Regions from separate parts of the Brevibacillus sp. AF8 genome, predicted to be linked through region 3. Evidence: predicted binding sites of a transcription regulator. Region 3 holds the regulator's gene; each other region holds the start of a gene.
What was found. Region 3 encodes LexA, which represses DNA repair genes until DNA is damaged. Its sites were predicted from a motif close to CGAACATATGTTCG; they were not measured.
Positions count from the first base shown of each region.

Region 1: the regulator LexA is predicted to act here: its motif matches at 1,735-1,748, upstream of KB186_RS18660 (carbohydrate kinase).
Region 2: the regulator LexA is predicted to act here: its motif matches at 3,558-3,571, upstream of KB186_RS01625 (YolD-like family protein).
Region 4: the regulator LexA is predicted to act here: its motif matches at 2,273-2,286, upstream of ruvC (crossover junction endodeoxyribonuclease RuvC).

Region 1 is NZ_JAGQDN010000015.1:20,083-25,854, forward strand. It holds gene KB186_RS18645 (DoxX family protein) at 1-319, opposite strand, end outside; gene KB186_RS18650 (FMN-dependent NADH-azoreductase) at 395-1,021, opposite strand; gene KB186_RS18655 (MarR family winged helix-turn-helix transcriptional regulator) at 1,156-1,602, opposite strand; gene KB186_RS18660 (carbohydrate kinase) at 1,791-2,891, shown strand; gene KB186_RS18665 (pseudouridine-5'-phosphate glycosidase) at 2,895-3,821, shown strand; gene KB186_RS18670 (VanZ family protein) at 3,899-4,810, opposite strand; gene KB186_RS18675 (heavy metal translocating P-type ATPase) at 5,058-5,772, shown strand, end outside.
Region 2 is NZ_JAGQDN010000001.1:446,671-452,442, reverse strand. It holds gene KB186_RS01645 (O-methyltransferase) at 149-826, opposite strand; gene KB186_RS01640 (YhcN/YlaJ family sporulation lipoprotein) at 1,437-1,910, shown strand; gene KB186_RS01635 (hypothetical protein) at 2,047-2,295, opposite strand; gene KB186_RS01630 (bile acid:sodium symporter family protein) at 2,473-3,447, shown strand; gene KB186_RS01625 (YolD-like family protein) at 3,655-3,906, shown strand; gene KB186_RS01620 (hypothetical protein) at 4,122-4,355, opposite strand; gene KB186_RS01615 (GNAT family N-acetyltransferase) at 4,534-5,091, shown strand; gene KB186_RS01610 (hypothetical protein) at 5,152-5,337, opposite strand; gene KB186_RS01605 (glycerophosphodiester phosphodiesterase family protein) at 5,410-5,772, opposite strand, start outside.
Region 3 is NZ_JAGQDN010000001.1:637,169-642,940, forward strand. It holds gene KB186_RS02365 (HesB/IscA family protein) at 1-112, shown strand, start outside; gene KB186_RS02370 (HelD family protein) at 174-2,423, opposite strand; gene crcB (fluoride efflux transporter CrcB) at 2,463-2,828, opposite strand; gene KB186_RS02380 (DUF896 domain-containing protein) at 2,925-3,122, opposite strand; gene yneA (cell division suppressor protein YneA) at 3,199-3,534, opposite strand; gene lexA (transcriptional repressor LexA) at 3,697-4,320, shown strand; gene KB186_RS02395 (DUF456 domain-containing protein) at 4,371-4,856, opposite strand; gene KB186_RS02400 (DUF4269 domain-containing protein) at 4,965-5,540, shown strand; gene KB186_RS02405 (SOS response-associated peptidase) at 5,537-5,772, opposite strand, start outside.
Region 4 is NZ_JAGQDN010000014.1:56,293-62,064, reverse strand. It holds gene KB186_RS18120 (BofC C-terminal domain-containing protein) at 135-707, shown strand; gene KB186_RS18115 (hypothetical protein) at 793-1,878, opposite strand; gene KB186_RS18110 (hypothetical protein) at 2,011-2,202, shown strand; gene ruvC (crossover junction endodeoxyribonuclease RuvC) at 2,346-2,846, shown strand; gene ruvA (Holliday junction branch migration protein RuvA) at 2,843-3,460, shown strand; gene ruvB (Holliday junction branch migration DNA helicase RuvB) at 3,465-4,463, shown strand; gene KB186_RS18090 (DUF2905 domain-containing protein) at 4,460-4,678, shown strand; gene KB186_RS18085 (SpoIID/LytB domain-containing protein) at 4,839-5,772, shown strand, end outside.

The DNA.
Region 1 (5,772 bases), on a different contig from region 3:
TGTATTCGAATCCGTTTTGTGTGACCCAATATCCATTTTGACCGTGTACCTTCAGAATGGCAACCAGCATTGTGAAAGCAAGCAGAATAGCACTTGGCCAGATACCTACGCCTGTGGCAAACATGAGACCGCCAACGAGTTCAGACAATCCAGCGACAAAAGCCATTGCTACGCCAGGTTTCACTCCGATAGACTCCAGCCAGCCGCCTGTTCCTTTCAAACCATAACCGCCAAACCAGCCAAACAGCTTCTGTGCACCATGACCTGCAAACGTCAAACCAATGACCAAACGAATCAACAACAATCCAGTATCCAACACTTTTCATCTCTCCTTAATTACTTTTAATTAGTATATCTTTATTTTAAGATATTTGTCCAAAAAGGCTGGCGGGCCTTAGAAGGATTCCGCCAGTTTTACTGCTTTTTCTACACCAGCTGCAACGAGCTCAGCTGCTTTGTCTTGGAATTGGTTGTGACCTTCTACGATCACTTCGGTTACATTGCTAACGCCCCAGAAGCCGAGGATCGTGCGAACGTATTTGTTTGCCATTTCCATCTGAGCCATAGGCCCTTCGGAATAAACGCCACCGCGTGCGCTCAACAGAGCTACTTTTTTGTCGCCCATCAGACCAACTGGACCTTCAGCTGTGTACTTGAATGTTTTACCTGCTTGGGAGAGGTAATCCATGTACGAGTGCAGAACAGCAGGAACAGTGAAGTTCCACATTGGGAAAGCAAATACGATTTTGTCTGCTGCTGTAAACTGGTTCAGGTATTTGTTAACCAAGTCAGCACGTTTTTGCTCATCAGCAGACAGCTCGATGCCGTTTCCTGCTTTCCACATAGCAGTCAGCATGTCGTTACCGTAATAAGGGAGGTTTTCAGCAAACAGATCCAACTCAACGATTTCGTCGTTTGGGTGTGTTTCTTTGTATGCTTTCGTGAAAGCTTCGTACAGCTTTACACTTGTAGCCTGCTCAACTGGGCGATCGTTTGCTTTAATAAAAAGTACTTTACTCATGAAAATTTCATTCCCCTTCCGTTTAGTAAGTCGCTAACTTTTAATGTGTAAATCTTGATTTTAAGATTATTACGTATCAGATCTTTTGTCAACACTTTTTTAAAACGATTGTGGTGAAGAGAGGGGCTGCTCATCTAATAAGTAGCTTGAGCAGTGCGGCCCAATTTTTTTAGCAGTTCGATTGCTTGACGTTGTTCTTCTGGTGTGAGACCTTCCATCGCTTTCTCAATAGCGAGTTGATGAGGAGGGAAGATTTCAGACAAAAATTGATGCCCTTTTTCAGTGAGTTCCGCAAAAATGACGCGGCGGTCTGCTGAACAGGGCTTGCGAATGAGCAGTTGCTTCTTTTCGAGTTTGTCCACAACGTATGTGATGTTTCCGCTGGAGATCAATATTTTTTCGCCAATTTGCTGCAATGGTTGAGGACCTTTATGAAATAATACCTCTAGTACGCCGAATTCAGTTGGATTAAGTCCATGCTCGCGAATGTGACGATTGGAGTGAGCGGTAACCCAGTTGTATGACCTTGATAAAACGACAAAAAGATCGAGGGGATCATTTCGAAGTGGTTTGTCAGACATAATGGACCCTCCTTTACATCGAAATTTCGATATCTTTAATTTAAGATAATCCTACATGATCGTGTTCCTGTTTGTCAAATTAAGATAAAAATAAAATGAAAAACACGCCTGTACAAACAGTTGTCTTAGTGATAAACTTTTGTTTGTAAACGAGCTGTGAAAGCGTAACAAAAGAAAGGAGGATGACCGTGGAAAAAGACATGCAGATCCTTCATCATATCCGGCAAAATCCTTTTATCACGCAGCAGGAGCTGGCTGATCTGATTGGAATCTCACGTTCAGCGGTAGCTGGCTACATCGCACAGTTGACCAAACGCGGGGAAATCAAGGGACGGGCTTATGTACTTCGTGATGAAGGAATGATTGCTTGTATCGGTGGGGCCAACCTGGACCGCAAAGCACGCGGCAAGCAACAGGTGCGTCTACATTCATCCAATCCCGTAACGATTATGGAATCGTGTGGAGGGGTGGCACGGAATATCGCGGAGAACCTCGGTCGTCTTGGCTGCAATACGTCCCTCATTACGAGCGTTGGTGAGGACAAAGAAGGCGAATGGCTCTTGCAGGAGACGAAAAAGCACGGGGTGCACATCAGCCAGGTGTGGAGACTTCCTACACAGCGGACGGGAACGTATACGGCGCTTCTCGATATTGATGGCGAGATGGTTGTTTCCCTGGCGAACATGGATATTTACGATGCTCTCACACCGGAGATGTTTGCGGAGAAATGGTCGCATATTGCAGCAGCCCACGTGGTTTTCATCGATACAAACATTCCGGCGGACTGCTTGGCCTACATCATCGAACGCTGCCGGGAGGAAAACATCCTGCTCTTCGTTGACCCGGTCTCATCCATTAAAGCAAAGAAGCTCCCACAGCAATTGGACGGAGTAGAAGCGATTTTGCCGAATCGCGAAGAAGCCGAGCTGATGGCTGGCATGAAGATCACGACGATCGAAGAATGCGCCGAGGCTTGCCGCAAGATCAGGGAACGAGGCGTCAAGCACGTCATTGTGACCTTGGGCGAAGAAGGCATTTACTATCAATCCGAGGACGTTGAGGAGCATATGCTTCCATATCCAACAGAAGTAGTAGATGTAACGGGTGCGGGAGATGCGTTCGCGTCGGGACTACTGTATGGCATTGTAAACGGAGAGTCTTTCCAGAGAGCGTGCCGTCTTGGATTGGCAGCATCCGCTCTGACATTGCAAACAGAGCAGTCCGTATCTCCTCTATTAAAAGCAGAACAATTGGAAATGGCCGTAGAACAATTCGAAAAGGAGCGATAAGAGATGAAACAATATTTGACCTTTACTGAGGAAGTACGCCACGCATTGGAGAACAACCTGCCGGTAGTTGCACTGGAGACGACGATTATTTCGCACGGTATGCCATATCCGCAAAACATCGAAATGGCAAAAGAAGTAGAGCAAATCATTCGCGACAACGGTGCTGTACCAGCTACGATCGGGATCATGGACGGCAAAATCAAAATCGGTTTGTCTGACAGCGAGCTGGAGGAGTTTGCAACGAATAAAAACGTAGCAAAAGTAAGTCGCCGGGACTTCGCTTACATTTTGGCTAGCGGTAAAATCGGTGCGACTACAGTAGCCGCTACCATGATCGCAGCTGAGATGGCTGGCATCCACATGTTTGCAACTGGTGGTATCGGCGGGGTACACCGTGAAGGCGAAATCACTTGGGACGTATCTGCTGACCTGACTGAGTTGGCTCAAACAGATGTAGCTGTAGTATGCGCGGGTGCGAAATCGATCCTCGATATCGGCCGCACACTCGAATATTTGGAAACACAAGGTGTACCAGTTGTGGGCTACCGTACGGATGAATTCCCATCCTTCTTCGCTCGCGAAAGCGGATTTGGTGTAGACATGCGTATCGATACACCAGAAGAAGTCGGTAAGATGATGAATACCAAATGGGATCTGGGACTCAAAGGCGGTATGATTATCGCAAACCCAGTACCAGAATCCGATGCACTCAACCACCAGGAAATCGAGGCTGTGATCCAAAAAGCACTTGCAGAAGCAAAAGAAAACAACATTGCAGGTAAACAGGTAACGCCATTCATGCTCGATAAAGTGAAAAAGCTGACAGAAGGCAAGAGCTTGGCAACAAACATCGCGCTGGTGAAACACAATGCTGAAGTAGCTGCAAAAATCGCGGTAGCTTATCAGAAAGAAGCGAATCACGGTAAATAAGAGAGATTGAACAACAAAATAGTCAAAGAAAAACGAGCCGCTAGAATCGCTTCTAGGGCTCGTTTCGTTTATTTTACTCACTCCCACCAATGCTGCATTCCACGGACTCCAACATCCCACATCTTAGCGTTTCCGGAAACGATAATGGTAATTTCGTTTACCTCGTTAAAAGGCAACTCCCTTAAAGCCTCTGCCTCTTGATAGGATTGTTCGTTTAACTGAGATATTTCTTGTCCATCTACGATGATTTTGGCTTCACCCGTTGAGTCTCCGTTGTCGGGAATGCCGAAATAGAAAGAAAGCCAGACATTTTCTTTGTTCCCCAGAATATAGGTGTATGTTTTGGTTGGTTCACCTTCACTGCTATACACGTTCATTTTCGGTTCTATTCGCTCACCTGCTACGGTGAAGCTTGGGAGGTTCTCCGTCATAGGTGTAGTTCCTGTCATTTCTTTCATAACCGTTAATGATTGGACAGGGCCTTCTCTTTTTTTGAGGATTTCAGAGACTACCATGACTCCAAATATAAGTACAACAATCGTTAGAGCCGAAGCAATGAGCTTTTTATAAGAAATATTTGAAGAAAATCCTACTCGATAGGCAACATAGCCAATGGCTGCACCTAATGTATTGGATATCACATCATTGATATCAAAGCTGCCAAGATACGTTAAAGCCTGAATCGTTTCTAAAACGAGAATCGCTATGACAAACAAGGATATGAACTTCCCAAATCTGACACGATACAACAGGGGAAATAATATTCCAAAAGGGATAAAAGCAGCAACGTTTCCGAAATCAACAATCCAGGAATAAGTTAGTTCCGGAAATTTAAGTGGTACTCCTTCTGGGACAAGGATAAAGGTATATCCTTCTACACTAGTTGCACCGTCGAGCCTGTTAAACGCAAAGAACATAAAAAATAAAATTAAAATCGTATAGCAGATGGTGCCAACTAAGATGACTTTCCGTGATTTCGTTTCCATCATTTCAATCTCCTTAAAGCAATTGTTTCTGAATGATTTAACTCTCAATAAATACGTAAGTGATTAGTTGTTAGTCACATCCTTCATTTCTCCCGGTATTTTCAGCACGTAACGCCCATTTAGAAAAAAAATGAAAAAAGCACTTGATATACCCTGAGGGGGTATTGTATAGTAAAGGTGTGATCAGGAAACAACGTTAGGGAAACGATACGATAAAATATACCCCGCTAGGGTATTCGGAGGGATTATAATGAGTGCCAAAACAGCAGAGGCAACAGTCGCAATTTCAGGGATGACTTGCGCAGCTTGTGCACTGCGCATCGAAAAGGGCTTGGGAAAAATGGAGGGAGTGGAGACCGCCAACGTCAATCTGGCTTTGGAAAAATCCACAGTCGTGTTCGATCCAACGAAAACGAACATCGAGGACATCCGCTCCAAAATCGAATCGCTCGGCTATGGCGTCGTCACTGACAAGGTGGAGCTAAACATCTCGGGAATGACATGTGCGGCTTGCTCCACACGGATCGAAAAAGGCTTGAACAAAACAGCCGGGGTTCTGAAGGCAAACGTGAACCTGGCGATGGAAACCGCCACTGTTGAGTACGATTCCTCACAGGTAAGTGTGACGGACATTATTCAAAAGGTAGAAAAGCTAGGGTATCAGGCCACTCGCAAGGAAGAAGGAAAAGAAGAAGAGAAAGTAGATCGTCGCCAGGAAGAAATCAAACGGCAGACCCGCAAGTTCTGGATTTCCGCGATTCTTTCGCTCCCGCTGCTCTGGTCGATGGTGAGCCACTTTTCCTTCACCTCATTTATCTGGCTGCCTGAAATCTTGATGAATCCGTGGGTACAGCTCGCATTGGCAACACCCGTACAATTCATCATCGGAGCACAGTTTTACGTGGGAGCTTTCAAAGCCCTTCGCAACAAGAGTGCCAACATGGATGTGCTGGTGGCTCTCGGTA
Region 2 (5,772 bases), 190 kb from region 3:
GCTATTCTCTCTTCACCAACACTTTGATAATCATCGACAGTACTGTGAGAACCAAAATGACATTAGCGATGAGCATAAAGCTAGGTAAATCCAGCCTAAACAAGATGTACACACTCCTACTCGTTACTACCTCTGAAAGTGAAGAAGACTAGTTCTCCCCGGTGACAAGCATGATCGCAAAGCCATCATAGCCCTTGCTGCCAACTGTCTGTACAACGGTTCCACTGACACGTTGCTCTTCAGCAACCATATCGGTGAATTGACGTACACCGACAATATTAGGATCCGTGTTTGTTTCGTCCACAACTTGACCACTTCGTACAACATTATCTGTGATAATCACAGTGCCTTTGCGAGAGAGCTTCAATGCCCATTGGAAATAATCGGGGTTTCCTTTTTTATCTGCATCGATAAAAATAAAATCAAAAGGACCCTGATTTTCTTCGTGCAGTTGGATGAGAGAATCAAGGGCAAGTCCGATCTTCACTTCTACAATCTGATCCAGCCCTGCGCGGGTAATGTTCGATTGCGCAACTTCAGCATGCTTCTGATCATATTCGAGAGTAATGAGACGACCATCTTCAGGAAGTGCCCGGGCTAGCCAGATGGTACTGTATCCACCAAGAGTGCCAATTTCCAGGATCGAACGAGCGCCTTGAATCCGTGCTAATAGATGAAGGAATTTACCTTGATTGGGTGCTACATCAATAGCTGGAAGACCTGCAGCTGCATTCACTTGAAGAACTGTGTCCAGAACGGAATCGGCTTCCAGTAATTTATCCGTAAAATAGTGATCAACCGCTGTCCATTGCTCTCTGTTCATCATCTCAACTCCTCAAGAATTTACAGGGATATCATAACACGATTAGCAACTTTTGGCTGAATTTTTTGAAGCAATTAACACATTTCAGCGGAAGGTTCCATGGTCGATCAAGTTTTATAGGTAATATTTTCACCTGTTACCATTATTTTCGCATAGCGTGAACGAAGAGTTTTCAAGATAATAGAAAAGTAATCCAAGCTAGCTAGTATAATCCAACCTTGGGGATTCTATTCCACGCGTCCGACTAATTGATGCAGTCAAAGTCGGCGCCATTTTTTTATTCCATCCATAGGTAAATGTACCTATTATTGCTCGTTGTCAACAGAAAACAAGTCCTATATGATTATATCATTCACGTATGACATACGCGTACTACCCCGTACGCCCCAACCACTTTTTGTTGGTTGGGATTTTTTTTTGGTCCGTTTCATATCCAATTATCTCCTATCGCGTTTCGATGCGATTTTTTATATCCTTGTACATAGGACTCGAAATGTTCTTGGGGTCCGCGGTGACTCAAATTATGCAGAAGAGTCACCGCTTTTTTCTTTACATACTTCCTCCATTCAAGGTCAAGCTAGTAACAGGTGATTTTGTTCAGGAGGTGTTTTTTGTGCGTGCAACTTTCGTGGTGCTGACCCTAGCTTTTGCTTTGACCGTAACGGGGTGTACAAAGCAATCTGGTACGGAAACAAAGAAATCTGGTACAGAGACGAAGCAAAAAGCGGAAGCGGAGCCGTTGTGCATGCCTGTTCCCGTCAGACATTATCAATGGGAAGATCGGGCGAGATCAATTACAGCTAGCGTGAAGGGCATTGACAAAATAGTGGTTGTGCAAATCGATAAAGATCTCGATGTGGCTATTCAAGTAACGAATTTTAATCGGTTCAAGATGGAATCGATTCAAAAGGAAGTCGGAAAGAAATTAAAAGAGGCCTTCCCAGAAGCCAATATTCATGTGACAGCTGATAAGCGATTGATAAAAGATTTACAAAGGCTGAGTGACGAACGGTGGCCAACCGATGTAAAGGCGGCATGCCAGAAGAAGAAATCCTTAAAAGAAATTGAAAAGAAAATGAAAGGCTAGCGGATTTCTCAAACCTCACATACTACATGGGTAGAGTGAGGTTCTTGCTGTCTCTTTTTGGTGGAATAATTAAAATCGAATGAAAATTATGTGATTGAAAACGAAGAAGGACCCCCTGACTGGGAGTCTATATAAGCTAGTGGTGATCATGATCGTAATAATGCGCGCGTTCTCGATCTCGTTCTCGATCTCGATGGAGGTCGATGCCGCGTAATTCACCCTTGGCTTTTTCCACGAGGACTTGATAATCTCTTACCACTTCCGTCAAGGTCGTAACGGATTCCTTATAGTCGGGATCATTACAGATTCCATCTATCGCTCGATGGAGGTGATACATCTTATCTTCGGTTTTTCGGATAAATTCTACCCAATCCATTCCGTTCATAAAATACCTCCTTTCCGTCATAGCCTTTACTCCCATGTACGAAAGTATGCAAGGTGAAATTCGAATAAATGATGCGTAAGTAATCTAATAATGAACTTTGGTCTTGTAACAATAATCTGTTCATGATAACATACCTCACATCACTAGCATCAAAGGACGAGACTTGAGGTGTATCAAATGAACGGGTTAGCCAAACTGAATCGATCGCTTGAGAAAATCATGCCCATACTAACGCCGAGCAGTGTTGCTATTGGCGTTTTAGCCGGGACACATTTGCAACCGTTTGCTTTTTTGTCCCCTTGGGTGTTTGCCTTCATGACATTTGCGGGCAGTCTCGGTTCAGGATTTAAAGAATTTGCAAAAGTACTGACCAGACCGCTCCCCTTAATCGTCAACTTGTTGATTCTCCATGCACTAATGCCGCTTGTTGCTTGGTCGATGGCGCGGTTGTTTTATCCAGATGATATCCATGTCATCACGGGCTTCTTGTTGGCTGCCTTAATTCCCACAGGGATCACGAGCTTTTTGTGGTCATCGATTTATTTCGGGAATATCGCACTGACGCTATCCATTATTTTGTTGGATACGATGCTCTCCCCACTGATTGTTCCGTTGGGGATGTCCTTGTTTTTGGGGGCTACCGTCGAGATGGATTTGGCAGAGCTGATGAAGGGTTTATTTTATATGATCGTGTTGCCATCTCTTGTGGGAATGCTGCTCAATCATTTGTCAAAAGGGAACGTCAAAAAAACGCTGGCACCAAAATTAGCGCCATTTTCCAAGATGGGTATGGGTGTTGTCGTCGCCATCAACAGCTCGATGGTCTCATCTTACTTTCATATGATGGATGCTAAACTGGTAGGAATGGCGGTCCTCGTACTCGTAGTAGCCATTTCAGGTTATGTAATGGGATGGGGGATCGCAAGGCTATTCGGATGGGAACGTGATGTGATTGTCACGTTAACCTTCAACAGTGGAATGCGAAACATTAGTGCAGGGGCAGTTATGGCAATCACGTACTTTCCGGCGCCAGTTGCTCTTCCTGTTGTTCTCGGTATGCTTTTTCAGCAAATACTCGCTTCTACCTTCGGAAAGTTTTTGGAGCTGGTCGAGAAAAGACCGCAGCATCAACCACAGGAACTATCAAGCTAAAAGCAAGAGCCGTTTTCCAAGACCAATGGGAAAACGGCTTTTTTCTTAGAGATTCTTCCTAAATAAAGCAATTTGTGCGACTTGGCAGGACAATATTGAAAAAAGGGTTGCGAACTTATGTTCTCATTTCCTATAATGTAAATACAATTTCCCACACAGGATGGGTATCTGGATTACAAATGTTCGTAGGTAGGCGGGTGGAAAGGTGTGGCTAACGGCAATCTTGAAGTAACGAACGAAGAAAGAGAGGCATTTATGTACATGCTGCGAGATTCTGCAAGAGAGAATTACCCCTTGAATGTGAGCTGGTGTGTGTCCTTTGAGGGGGAGCGGGGGAATACCTGTAGCATGTGGGGTGTGGTCAAATGGGTAGACCCAAAGGCGAGACGTGTTCAATTAGCAAACCAAACGGGTAGTCAATGGATCGAGATGGAGAAAATTATCAATGTACATGCATAAGGGAACGTATAGAAACCTTACATGAAAATCGACTCATCGTAAGGTTTCTTTCCTTTCTTTGCACAAAGAAGAGAGTGTGTCACAAAACCTAACATTAAAACGCAGAAAATTCGAAAGTTTGGTTGACATTCGAATTTTCTATGTTAGAATATATAACATGGCATGCATTCTCTCCACTTCCTATTTTGACCCAATCATTGGGTCCTTTTTTTTGCCTATGTTTCATTCTTCAAATACGGCTTTCCATCCGCTTGAAATAACTTGCTCACCATTCCATAAAGGCGACCTGACATGTTAGGAAAAACGAAGGAGTATTCATTCGCTCCTTGATTCAGCAAGACAATCGGTGCTTCCACGATGTAGGGGATTTTCATGAGATCGAGCATCTTCTTATATTCCTCTACCTTGGAATGGTCGACCGTATAATAAAATGACTTGGAAAAATTCATGCGAACACGCTCCTTTTCCTTATTGTAGCATATCCTCAGTATGTCGTATAAATGGACATAATAAATATTATGTAAACACAATATGATTTTTTCTTTATCCTTAGAAATAGAGAAGATTCACAAAGACCCCTACCTGTGATAAGATGAAAGACCAAAATTTTACCAATAGGAGAAAATGATGATAATCAGCCAACAACTACTTTCTGTGAACGGGTTATCCTACACGATTCGCTCTGCAATGGAGACAGATGCACAACAATTGTCGGAACTGCGACTGCAAATCGATGGTGAGACTGAAAATTTGGACAGAGAAAGAGGGGAGGCTTTCATCGATGTGCAAGGATTCGAACACATCATCAAAACGGATGCAGAAAGTGCAAGAAATTTGTTTTTAGTGGCTGTTACTCAAGATCGGATTGTCGGGTTTTCCAGATGTGCAGGCGTTTACTTAAATAGATTTGCCCACAAAGTAGAGTTTGGTGTATGTGTTTTACAAGAGTTCTGGGGTTTTGGCATTGGGAAGAATCTCTTGCAAGAATCGGTTGACTGGGCAGACGCCAACCACATTACCAAAATGACGTTGAATGTAATGGAAAAGAATGAGAAGGCAATTGAGTTGTACAAACGGTTTGGTTTTGAAATCGAAGGGGTACTCAAAAACGACAAGGTCCTTTCTGATGGCAATTACTACAACACCATTATTATGGGTAGATTCAAAGGCGACATGAGAGCATAATGAAAAAACTCCGCTAGCATAAGCGGAGTTTTGCTGTCTAATCATTGGTGAAACAGTTGTTTAACTGCTGAAGAAGCTACGGCTGGAGTGCTTTCTTTTATAATGAGAGCTGCCGTAATGGGAATGTCCGTACCGATTGCTAGAGCTATACTTTCTGCGGTGTTTGTAATCGCTGCTGCTGTATTTCCGGTACTTATGCGAAGATGAGTGATTACCGAGTAAATTTTTCAAAAGCTTCTTAAGCATATCAATCACTCCTAGTTAGGTTGGAAGTCTATTTCGTATAAGTATATACGAATATGTCTGAGAACCGTTTCATTATTTTTCTACGTTTTCGTGAAAAGCTGGACCAATCAGATCGATCCGGTTCGTCCATATTCCACCTGTAAAGCTTTCTGGCACCCGATTTAAATCAGTCGGAACATCAAAGCCTTGCGACACATCTCCACTGCCTGCGACTAGGATCACGCGTGTGTCTTTTGCTTCCATTCTTGCCATGAACCGATTCGGCCAACCCCAGAGCCATGGGGCAATCTGATCGGGAATATGCAATTGGGTTTGTGCACAGGCTTCTGGTACATATCCGGACCAACCTGCTGCTATGTACGGGATCAGGCAGCTTTTCATTGTCGCCATAGACATCACACGCAGCTGGGGCAGTTGTTGTTTCAATGTCTCGAT
Region 3 (5,772 bases):
CGTGAAAAAAGATGAGCCATTACTGGATGGCGTTGTCATTGATTACCTCTTCTTGCCGCAAGAAGGTTTTGTGATTACCAACCCTTCCAAAGGCAACACAGGCGACCACTAAGATTGTACAGATAAACCCTCTGCTTTTTACAGGCAGAGGGTTTTCTTTGATGAGTCGATTCTTATTCGTCAGTAGCCATGGTGTACAGCGCTGTCGGTAAATCTTTCAGCAACGGTGAAGAAACATCATCAACCTGCGTCATAACAAGCCGATGGACCGGACGTGTCATCGCGACGTACAACAGTTTCGCATCCCATTCATTATTTTGATAGGCATCCACATCCAGTATAATGACCACATCGAACTGCAAGCCTTTTGTTAAAAAAGCAGGCATGACGGTTACGCCACCGGGAAATTGGTTATCCTTGCTGCCTAACAGAGTCAGATCAGCTATTTTGTCTTGCAAGCCTTTATGGGCTTTTTTACTCGCTTGTATGGTTTTCGCTACAATGGCAATCGTTTTGAAGCCTTCCGACTGGTAGGCAGCCACACGTGAAGAGATGTCCTCCCATAGTTGCGCTCGTGAACGAGCCTTGACCATGATTGGTTTTTCACCATGTCGCAAAACCGGTTTTGCCAATACCGTCTCGGGCAATTCAATTTGCCGCAACACTTCATTGGCGCAGCGCATGATCTCAATTGTCGAACGATAACTTTGCGACAACGTATAATAGGAAGGAAACAGCTGGGCAAAAATCCCCTTCGTCAACTCTTCCCAGGCATGAATCCCCCGGTAGCTATGAATGCCTTGCGCAATATCTCCCACGATTGTGAGCGAGTTTCGCTTGGTTGCCAATGCAATGACGGCTATTTCTAACGCACTCAAGTCTTGTGCTTCATCCACGACCGTATGATCAAAATGCTCCGCTTTATTCATTCCTTCAACAATATGCTGCAAGTATAGCAGTGGAGCGATATCTTCCGGCTCCAATCTCTCCTCTGCAAACAGCGCAGCACTTGACTGCGTCACATCACGCACCACTTCGTCTGAAATATCAGCAGGTACGAGCTTGCGCAGCAATTCCTCGTCAGCAATCAATTCGCGATAAGCTGCGAAAATTTCCAGTCTTGGAAATGAAGTCAGGTACGTATCCAGGATTTGCTCCAGCATTTTCTCGAATTTGTACAAGCCTTCTTTGTCCAAATCGACTTTTCGTTCTCGCAAATGGGCAAATAATTGCTTGTTCATTTCTTGTTTCAAATGCTTACGAAGAGCTTCTACCCGTCGATGATACGGCATATTGGCGAATTGCTCCAGGAAGCATTGGCGAATAAAATCACCCGGAATGGAAAAGACTTGTTTCGTTTTATTGTATAAAAAGCTGAGTTTCTTAAAAGGAATTCTCGTTTCGACGATATGCCGGATATATTGCTCCAGCGCCTCCCGACAAGCGAGCGATCCTTTGAAGCGAAGCCTGTTTCGCGTCATTTCTTGCTGGCGCTCATCCTGCCCCTCTTCAAAGAACAATTGCAGAGGCTTATCCGGACTCACGATTCTCCATCCTTTTGGCAGCAGAGGTTTCACGAGACGCGCTGCCCAATCCACAAAGGTAGACTGCTGAACGTCATCGACTCCCAACTCAGGCAAAACCTCGGATATATAGGTAAGAAACATCCGGTTTGGTGCGAACACCATGAATTTTTTGGACATCATGGAATCCTGATAGTTATATATCAAATAGGAGAGTCGGTGCAGCGCAATGGTCGTTTTTCCGCTCCCCGCTACTCCTTGCACAACGATGGGCCGTTCTTTTTCCGCCCGGATAATATCATTTTGCTCGGATTGAATCGTAGCGACGATGTCTTTTAGCCTGCTATCGTTCGCCTGATTCAGATTGGCTGCCAAAAATTCATCAATGAAGCCCTCTTGCAAAAACTCGTCAGGATGCCCCATTTCGCGGTTAATCGTTTCTTTTACCGCTCCATCATAGATGCCGACGATCTTACCGTCTTCAATCGCAAAATTACGCTTTAAGCGAACTTCACCTCGCACGATCTCTCGTCCCATTCGATAAAACGCGTCTTTGCTCTCACCGGAATAATAAAGACTGGCGATAGGCGCACGCCAATCCACGACGACAGAATCAAACGTATCGCTGCGTACAATTCCCCGTTTTCCTATGTAGACCTGATCCAGCTCGTAGATCTCATCTTTCAAGAAGTCCACTCTGCCGAAATAAGGCTTCTCTCGCCCCTGATCTTCCAGGTAACGCAAATCCTTTGCCTTTTTATAGTTAACGACCTGTTTCACATAGTCATCTGTCGCCTCGCGAATATCATTGCGAAGCTGCTCCATTTCTTCGTCAATCGCCGAAATTGTTTCATCCAGCTTTTTTTGTTCCCATTCATAATCACGATGCTGTGTACTCACCTTCATTCCCCCTCACATGTATCGTGTCCATTGAACGTATCAGGACCATTGCCTACCCAGCCATATTCCAACCGCACAAGAAAGTAGCCCGACTCCCAAACTGAGAAGAGCGTACAAAGTGCCACGCAACAGGTGGCCTTCTCCCCAAAAAGTGACCACTTCCAAGGAAAAGCTAGAGAAAGTCGTAAATCCTCCCATGACCCCCGTTGCAAATAAGAGATAGAGTGTTGGAGATAATATGCCACGTTCTTTCCCCAGCACGAACAAGATGCCGATGATCAACGATCCACAAACATTGGCGATCCAGGTTCCCCATGGCCATCCCGGCTGATTCGCAAGCAAAGACAATAGGTAGCGCAAAAGAGAGCCAACTGCTCCTCCAACCGCTACAGCTATCCACGCCATCGCTTTCCCTCCCTGGCAATCAAAGCGTTATGTATGTCACAGAAAAAGACACCCTAGCGTCAAGCGAGGATGTCTGTCGTATCAGTAATTGTTATCTTACTGTTTTGGCTTATTTTCTTCAAGGTCTTCCACATAACGGATGGAATCCAAATTAGCTCTCAATGAAAGCTTAACGGCGTCAATGTACTTTTGGCGCAATGCTTTTTGTTCGAGCTTTTCTTCTTCAGTCAAACCTTCTTCGCGAGATTTTTTGACCAATTCATTAATGCGTTTAATTTCTGCGTCAGATACCACTGCTGGTTCCTCCCACTCTGTAGTAGTGCCGCTTCATTATACCACATTCGAATGATCCCGCAAGACAGCCGAACACTTACGGCATATCAGGCATGATCAGAGTCTGACCCGGGTAAATCCTGTTGCTATCCAAACCGTTCGCTTCCTTGATTTCTATGATATAGTCACGAACATCTGTATGCTGATCTGAGTAGCGAACGGCTAACGACCATAGGCTATCTCCGGATTGTACGGTTACCTCAATGCCTTGTGGCTCCTCCATTGGCGAAGAAGCAAACACTAGTTCGGTCAACAAGTAAAAAAAGAGAATAAATGTAATAAGAAACAAGAGAGCTTGACCTCTCGTGATACCAAAACGAACACGACGTTCTTCTTTTTTCTCGAAACGATTACGTACTGTCGATGAATTCATGATAATGGCCCCCTTACAAACATACGTTCTGTCCTTTTGTAAACTCATAATAAATGAGAACGTATGTTCATGTCAACAATGAATCGAACTTATGTTTGTCGAACGCAAGCTCCCATGGTATAATATAGGAAAATATGTTCGAGAAATCAGGGGTGTCTTTCTATGTCAAAATTATCGAGTAGACAACAAGCCATCATCGAGTTCATACGAAAGGAAGTTCGTGATAAAGGATATCCGCCTTCTGTACGTGAAATTGGAGAGGCTGTCGGACTCGCTTCCAGCTCAACGGTACATGGTCATTTGGCACGTTTAGAGAAAAAAGGCCTCATTCGTCGAGACCCTACCAAACCTCGCGCCATCGAATTGCTATCAGATGAAGATCGTTTTCAAGACAATTTCGAAGACTCTGTCGTCCGTGTGCCCGTAATCGGAAAAGTAACTGCTGGACAACCGATTACAGCCATTGAGGATGTGGAAGAATACTTCCCGCTTCCAGACAATATCGTGACTTCAGACAAGGTCTACATGCTGCGTGTCTCCGGGAACAGTATGATTGATGCCGGAATTCTCGACGGAGATTACGTCATTGTTCGCCAACAACACGTAGCGAACAATGGTGACATTGTCGTAGCCATGACAGAAGAAGACGAAGCGACCGTCAAAAGATTTTTCAAAGAAAAGAACCACTTCCGACTCCAACCGGAGAATGCCACAATGGAACCGATCATTCTGGAGCATGTCACCATTCTCGGTAAAGTCATCGGTGTCTATCGCCTCATTCACTAGTTTCCACGTAAAAAAGGACAGCCTCGGCTGTCCTTTTCGTTTTCTATATGTTATCTGGCGATAAAAAACCAGATGATCATCGTAACTTGCAAGATGACTTTTACGACCGCACTGCCCAAAAATCCGATCAGTGAACCTACCCCTGCTTTCACTGCTCGCTCCATCGATTGCTTCTGCACCATTAACTCTACGATAACGACGAATACAAACGGCAAGATCAGCATACCAAACGGTGGAAACACGAAAATCCCGAGGATAATTCCGACCGCAGCGGCAATGGACGACCATTTTGACCCCCCATACTTTTTCACGAAGTACATGTTCGTCAGCAAGTCAGCACCGTAAAGTAGAATGCTTAGAACGACCATTCCCCACCAAAAGGATGCCGGCAATCCCGCTCCCGGATCTGCAATAAAAAAGTGATAGAGTAAAAAGCCCGCCCACAGCAAGATCGTATCAGGTAAAACGGGTAAGAAAATTCCTGCGATGCTAAGCAAGAACAATAACACAACTACGACCCACAAAAATATTTCCATCCACTACACTCCCTTCATTTAGGTATACGAGTGATTACCGATTTCGTTGCGTACTTATTCACTTTTGTCTAAACTATTTTAAAAGAAAGTAGACATGGAGGTTGTCTCATGAGAAATTGGCATGATCTCTCTTACCTGGGCAGAGGAACAATACGCCAAAAAGCGGCGTTGGAAGCAATTCAACAGACGCACCTCATGGAAGTACTATCCGATTACCGTCCAGTGCTTGCCGGAACCATCCCATTGAACATTGACGTTGTAGGAAGTGATCTGGATATTATTTGCGAGAGTCATGATTTGCATCAGTTTGAGCAGGTTGTTCGTAAAGCGTTTGGCTGTTTGCCTGGATTTGAAGTGACTCAACTAGATATAAAAAGTATTCCCACGTGCGTTATCTCTTTTTTCACAGCTGACTTTTGGTTTGAATTGTTTGCTCAACCGTTAGCTGTCGAAAAGCAAAATGCCTATCGTCATATGGACATCGAAGCACGATTGCTAGAAATAGGGGGCATGGATGCATACCAACACATCAGAGCTCTGAAGCAAAGCGGCATCAAAACCGAGCCTGCATTTGCTCGATACTTTCATATTCCAGGTAGTGATCCATATGAGGCCTTGTTGCAATTGGAATCGTTAACCGAACAGGAATTACGTGAAAGAGTTCATCTCCTACGAAAGGATTAATCTTCAAGCAAAGAGCCGACCTCTACTTCTTCAATACAGGAAGGATCATCATTTTTGGGGCTGCCCACTTTGGTAGATACCGGATACACCATCATCTCGCTGGAATCATAGGGGGTAAACAGTGACTGGAGCTGCAACCGATCATACTTCTCCCGATCAAGCCATAAGTCCTCGCCATCTTTCTTTAAGATGACAGGCATTCGCTCATGAATATTCTCCATGAGCTCATTCG
Region 4 (5,772 bases), on a different contig from region 3:
GAGATGAAATAGTATGTTAATTTTTTGTATTGACAAAAATAAAAAAATATAACGTCAATCCCTCTTTAGTCGCGTATGTCCCTGTTTCTTTGTGGCAATGATAGGAAGAAAAGCCTATGAAGAAGGGGTTCTAAGTGACTGAGAACAAAAAGTGGATGGTATACGCGACGTGGGGTGTAGCTTTAGCTACAGGCGTCGTAGTCGGTATCCTGTTCGTGGGTAATGACGGAAACGATTCAAGTCTTGCGCGTTTACTAAACCATACAGGCAATGCAGATGTAGTTGCGAGTCCGTCGTACGAGTTGGTTTTAGCTCGCCATTATTTGTGTGGGGTGCGAGATGAAGAGCATGTATCCGTTCGTACCAATCAACTGGCAGACGTCATGGGCAACTATAGTGGATGGGAAATTGTACAAGCAGAACCTGTCAAGTTGACCTTAATGAAGCGAGAGCAGGATATTGCGCCAGCGTGCAAAGAGAATGGACATATCGGAATAGCTGCGGACGGCATGCTTACCCTGTTTCATGGTCTGCCTGCTGAACAAGATGTCGTGCAAACTTTTTATCGAATCGATACTGCGAAAATGGAAGCGAGTCTGCCAAAAGAGGAATGGGAGAATCTGAAACGAGGGATTCGCATTCGGAATTTGGCAGAGTATAACAGTGTATTGTCCACCTATGGCGAATACCAATGGAGTGGCCAATGAAAACAGGTGGACCAAAAGAAATCCCTTTCGAGCCTTTCGTGTAACAAACACGGATTGTACTGGAAAGGGATTTTTATTTTCATTGCTATGGATTCAGTTCAACCCCTATGATTTGCCAGCGTTCCCCCGGGACTTCGCGGCGCAAAAGAAACTTCCATGTTCGTCGAAAATTCCCGCCTTCACGGGCGATGTACGCGAGCCGAACAGGAACCTCTAGCAAGAGAGGACCACGTTCGTCTGAAGGGATGACAATTTCAGAGGTTCGCACAGACTCGATCGCGGACAGTCCTTCTGGAAGTGTGAAGCCGTCTGTTGTCATTCGCATCGCATGAGTGTCATGTTCATGCAAAGCGGTGAGGAAGTAGCCGACTAATTCTTCAGGCGACGCCCCTTTTAGTGTAGTGGCAAGTGCTCCCGAGGCTTTGAGAATCATCATGCTGTGACTAGGATCGGGCTCTGAGCGTCGATGGGTAGAACTGCCAAAAAAGTGGATGCAAAAATGCCCCGGAAATTCATTTCCTTTAATCGCACCATCACCATGAGGCATTCCGTGCATGGATGCTGCAAAATAAGTACCGTCTACCTCTACCAGAATGGCTCTGCGCTTCCATGACCATTTTCCCTGATAAATGTTCTTCATGATTTGTGTATCCTTGCGCGTCAAGGGTTGAACATCGGCATGGCGACTACCTGCTCTGCGCTGGACATCAAAACGTAGTCCTGTTTCTAAATCAATTACGGTACCGAACTCCATCCGCTTTAACGTTTTTTTCACCTGCTCCCAAGGAATGGCTTGTGCAAAATGGACTGCCTCTACTGACTTGACCATTTCTTCGATCCGCTGGCGAACATCGTGTGCCAACACATAGCGACGAGGCATTTTTTTTTCATAAAGCTGGCCGTCGTGATCATATACATACGTTCGTTTTTTTACGGTCAATGTAGCACGTACCCAGTGCGGGTTATAGGAGGCGACTTCGGTAGCAGAACTCAATATCCGCTTCGCAAATTGCTTTTGATCACGGAAGGACATGGTCGTTTGGAAGGAGGAATCGGGTGACACTGAAACGGTGACCGTGATGTCATTCTTGACTTTGGCAAGCGTAGAGTGCGGCATGGATAGAGCGATTGCGAAAAAGCATATACAAAAAATAAGGACTTTGCTGCGCAAGAACCAACACCTCCACAACTTATCGTTTCAACAATAGGTTTGGCTCATGTGGCGTAAATCTTGGTATCATAACGCCCTTGCGCTTACGCCATACTGATTTCATACGGTGATCGAAGGAGGAGTCTTTAGACCATGTCTACCATGCCTAGAGGTAGCTACAAAGACCAGTTCCATCAGCGTTTGTACGTTCAGTTGAACCAAGGACACAACAAGCTCAATTACCAACAGATCAACAAGATCAAAGAGCACATGCAGAGTGGTGTAGACGAATATGCCCACATGCAGCATGATGTGTCGGATTCACTCGGAATGAACAGACACTAACAGACGCCGTATAACCCGTTCCTTTTATAGGGAGCGGGTTTTTATATATTTTGAACTTCGATACAAAATGGAAATACACGTTCGCTTTTTGGGTGCTTTGTGTTACAGTAGAGAGTAGAATCTTTGCTCACGGAGAGTGGACTATGCGCATTTTAGGAATTGACCCTGGCATTGCGATTGTTGGCTTCGGGGTTGTGGATAAAGAGGGCAGCCAATTGCGTCCCGTCCAATATGGAAGCATTCAGACAGAAGCAGGATTGCCAGTGCCGCTTAGATTAAAACAGATTTTTGAGGCAATGCAGAGCCTTCTGGAAACATATCGTCCCGATGAAATGTCTGTCGAAAAGCTTTTCTTTAATAAAAACGTGACGACGGCATTTACAGTTGGTCAAGCCCGAGGAGTTATTTTGCTTGCGGCAGAGCTGGCTGGTGTGCCGGTCTATGAATACACCCCGATGCAGGTCAAGCAAGCTGTGACTGGATACGGGGGAGCAGAGAAGAGACAAATACAGGAAATGACGAAGCTCCTATTGCGGTTAAAAGAAGTGCCAAAGCCTGACGACGTGGCGGACGCATTGGGCATTGCGATTACGCACGCACAGTTTCGCGCGTTCATTTCCATTTCGGAAGGGGTCAAGAAATGATTGATTTTGTAGAAGGTACACTTAGTTATCTCGATTCGGAATACATAGTTCTCGAAACCGGCGGAATTGGTTATCGACTGTTTTGCCCAAACCCGTACCAGTTCGTTCGGTATGAAGGCAGCAAAACCAAATTGTTTACCCACCATCACGTTCGGGAGGATGCCATCTTGTTGTATGGCTTCGCTACCCGTGACGAACGCGATTTGTTCCGCAAACTGCTTGATGTTAGCGGAATCGGTCCAAAGGGTGGATTAGCTATTCTGGCTGCGGCGACGCCTGAGCAGCTGGTGATGGCGGTTCAACAGGAGAATGTTACCTATTTGACGAAATTTCCGGGGATTGGGAAAAAGACGGCCCAGCGCATTATCCTCGATTTGAAGGATAAATTGGTAGGGTACACACCATCTGCGATTTTGACTGTTGCAGCGGGTGATTTGACAGCAGGCGAACAAGCTGTGTCTGCACTGAACGAAGCACTCGATGCGTTGACTGCACTGGGTTACTCTGATGGTGAACTGCAAAAAATCAGAAACACGCTGTCTGAGAAATCAAAAGAGGGCGATGGTGTAGAAAAGCTCATCAAACAAGGGCTTGCGTTGCTCATGAGGGGGTAGGATTTTGGATTCTCGGATCATCACGACGCATATGAATTGGGAAGAAGATGCGGCGGAGCTGAGCCTCCGTCCTCGTTATTTAAACGAATACATCGGTCAGCAGCATGTGAAGGAAAACTTGAAAATCTTTATTGAAGCGGCCAAGATGCGGAAAGAGTCATTGGATCACGTACTGCTGTACGGTCCGCCTGGACTAGGGAAGACGACTTTGTCGCAAATTATTGCAAATGAGCTGGGTGTGAATATCCGAACGACGTCTGGTCCGGCAATTGAGCGCCCCGGTGATTTAGCCGCGATTTTGACGAATTTGCAAGAAGGCGACGTCCTGTTTATTGACGAGATTCACAGGCTCAACCGAAGTGTCGAGGAAGTTTTGTATCCGGCTATGGAGGATTTTGCGCTGGACATCATTATCGGTAAAGGGCCAAGTGCTCGCAGTGTCCGTTTGGATTTGCCGCCATTTACACTGGTCGGGGCTACGACGCGGGCTGGCATGCTGTCCGCGCCGCTTAGAGATCGCTTTGGGGTCGTTAATCGCCTGGAGTTTTATACAGTCCCGGAACTGACCTTTATCGTTTCACGGGCAGCCGACATCCTGCAGGTCGTCATTCGAGAGGGCGGGGCAGAGGAGATTGCCAGACGTTCACGTGGAACACCCCGGGTGGCAAACCGTTTGCTGAAGCGGGTCCGCGATTTTGCCCAGGTAAAAGGCGAAGGCGTCATTACGACAGAGATTGCCAAGGAAGCGCTGGAAAGATTGCAAGTGGATGCCTGCGGTCTCGATCATATCGACCACAAGCTGTTGCTAGCGATTATTGATCGCTTTGACGGTGGACCGGTTGGACTGGATACGATTGCAGCAACAATCGGAGAAGAGTCACAAACGGTGGAAGATGTTTGCGAGCCATACCTCATGCAGATTGGCTTTATGCAGCGGACGCCGCGGGGGCGGGTTCTTACCCCAAGTGCGTACCAACACTTTGGTCGGGAGATGAAATCGTGAATCCTGTAGCCAAGCTACTCATTATTGGTGGTGCTGCTTTAATCGTAATCGGTCTTTTGTGGCAGGTAGGTGGCAGATTTTTGCCGCTGGGGCGCTTGCCCGGAGATATCGTGGTAGAAAAGGAAAACGTCAAGTTCTACTTTCCGATCGTGACTTGTATTGTGATTAGCATCGTCCTGTTTCTTGGTATGTATTTATTCCGGCTGTTCAAATAGGGGAAATGTGAAGACCATCGGAGCTCATTGTTCCGGTGGTTTTTTTGCGTGCGGGCGTTTGGTCCCATTTTACGAAAAAGGCAGGAGATCAGCCTGCGATTGTCGAAAAACAGTGGGAAGACATGCCAATTTTTGTTGTAAATCAGGTGAAGAAAGGACAATGGACGACATGAGAAAGAAATGGATGGGGAAAGTCCTTTCGGTGGGCCTGCTGTCAGTAGTTCTCGTAGGAGGACATGTACCAGCGCAGGCAGCCGGCGACAATATCAGAGTTGCGCTTTTTGTGGATACAGGGCAAGGCTATCGGGGAGTAGTTCCTTCCATTACGCTGACTGCCGAAAATGGAATGGATGTCGTGCTCAATGGACCCGAAGGCAAGACAGATTTACCCGAATTAAAGGGAGATGCAGCTCGTTACCGGGTTGATGAATATCATCTGATCGTTGCCGAAACAGGTGACTGGAATCGCGCACAACAGATTGCACAGCAAATGAGTCAACGAAAATACGAAGGCTCAATCCAGGTGGCTAATCGTAACGGTCAGACCGTCTATCAGGTTGTAAGCGGAACGTATGACACGTATCAGGCTGCTGCAAATCAGGCAAAAACAGTTGCCCAAGCAATCGGGCAGAATCCGCTGGTAAAAGGTCCGCATCGACTCGAAGCGGGTACATTCAAAAGCTTAAAGGAAGCACAAGAATGGCAAGCGTCATTTGAAGCAGCAGGTATTCCTGCTTACCCCGTGATGGTATCCGATGGGGATAAAGTCAAATATGCGGTTTGGATCGGTGACGAGGTTAGCCCTGATGCCGTGAAAGAATTGAAACGAAGAGCAAACGCTGCATTTCCCTCTTTCTCCTATCAGGAGCCAGACAGCCAATCTTATGTTATATTGAAGCAGGATGTATACGGATCACCAGATGAAGTGATTTGGAAGTACGTTTTCTCCCCTCAAGTTAAGCTGACAGTTGAAGCGAATAAAGCAGGCGATGAATCGGTGATAGGCGTTGTGGAACGAGAGCAGCGTACATATCGCGGTGAGATGGAACTGTCGGAATACAATGGTCACTTGACACTAGTAAATGAGCTTCCAA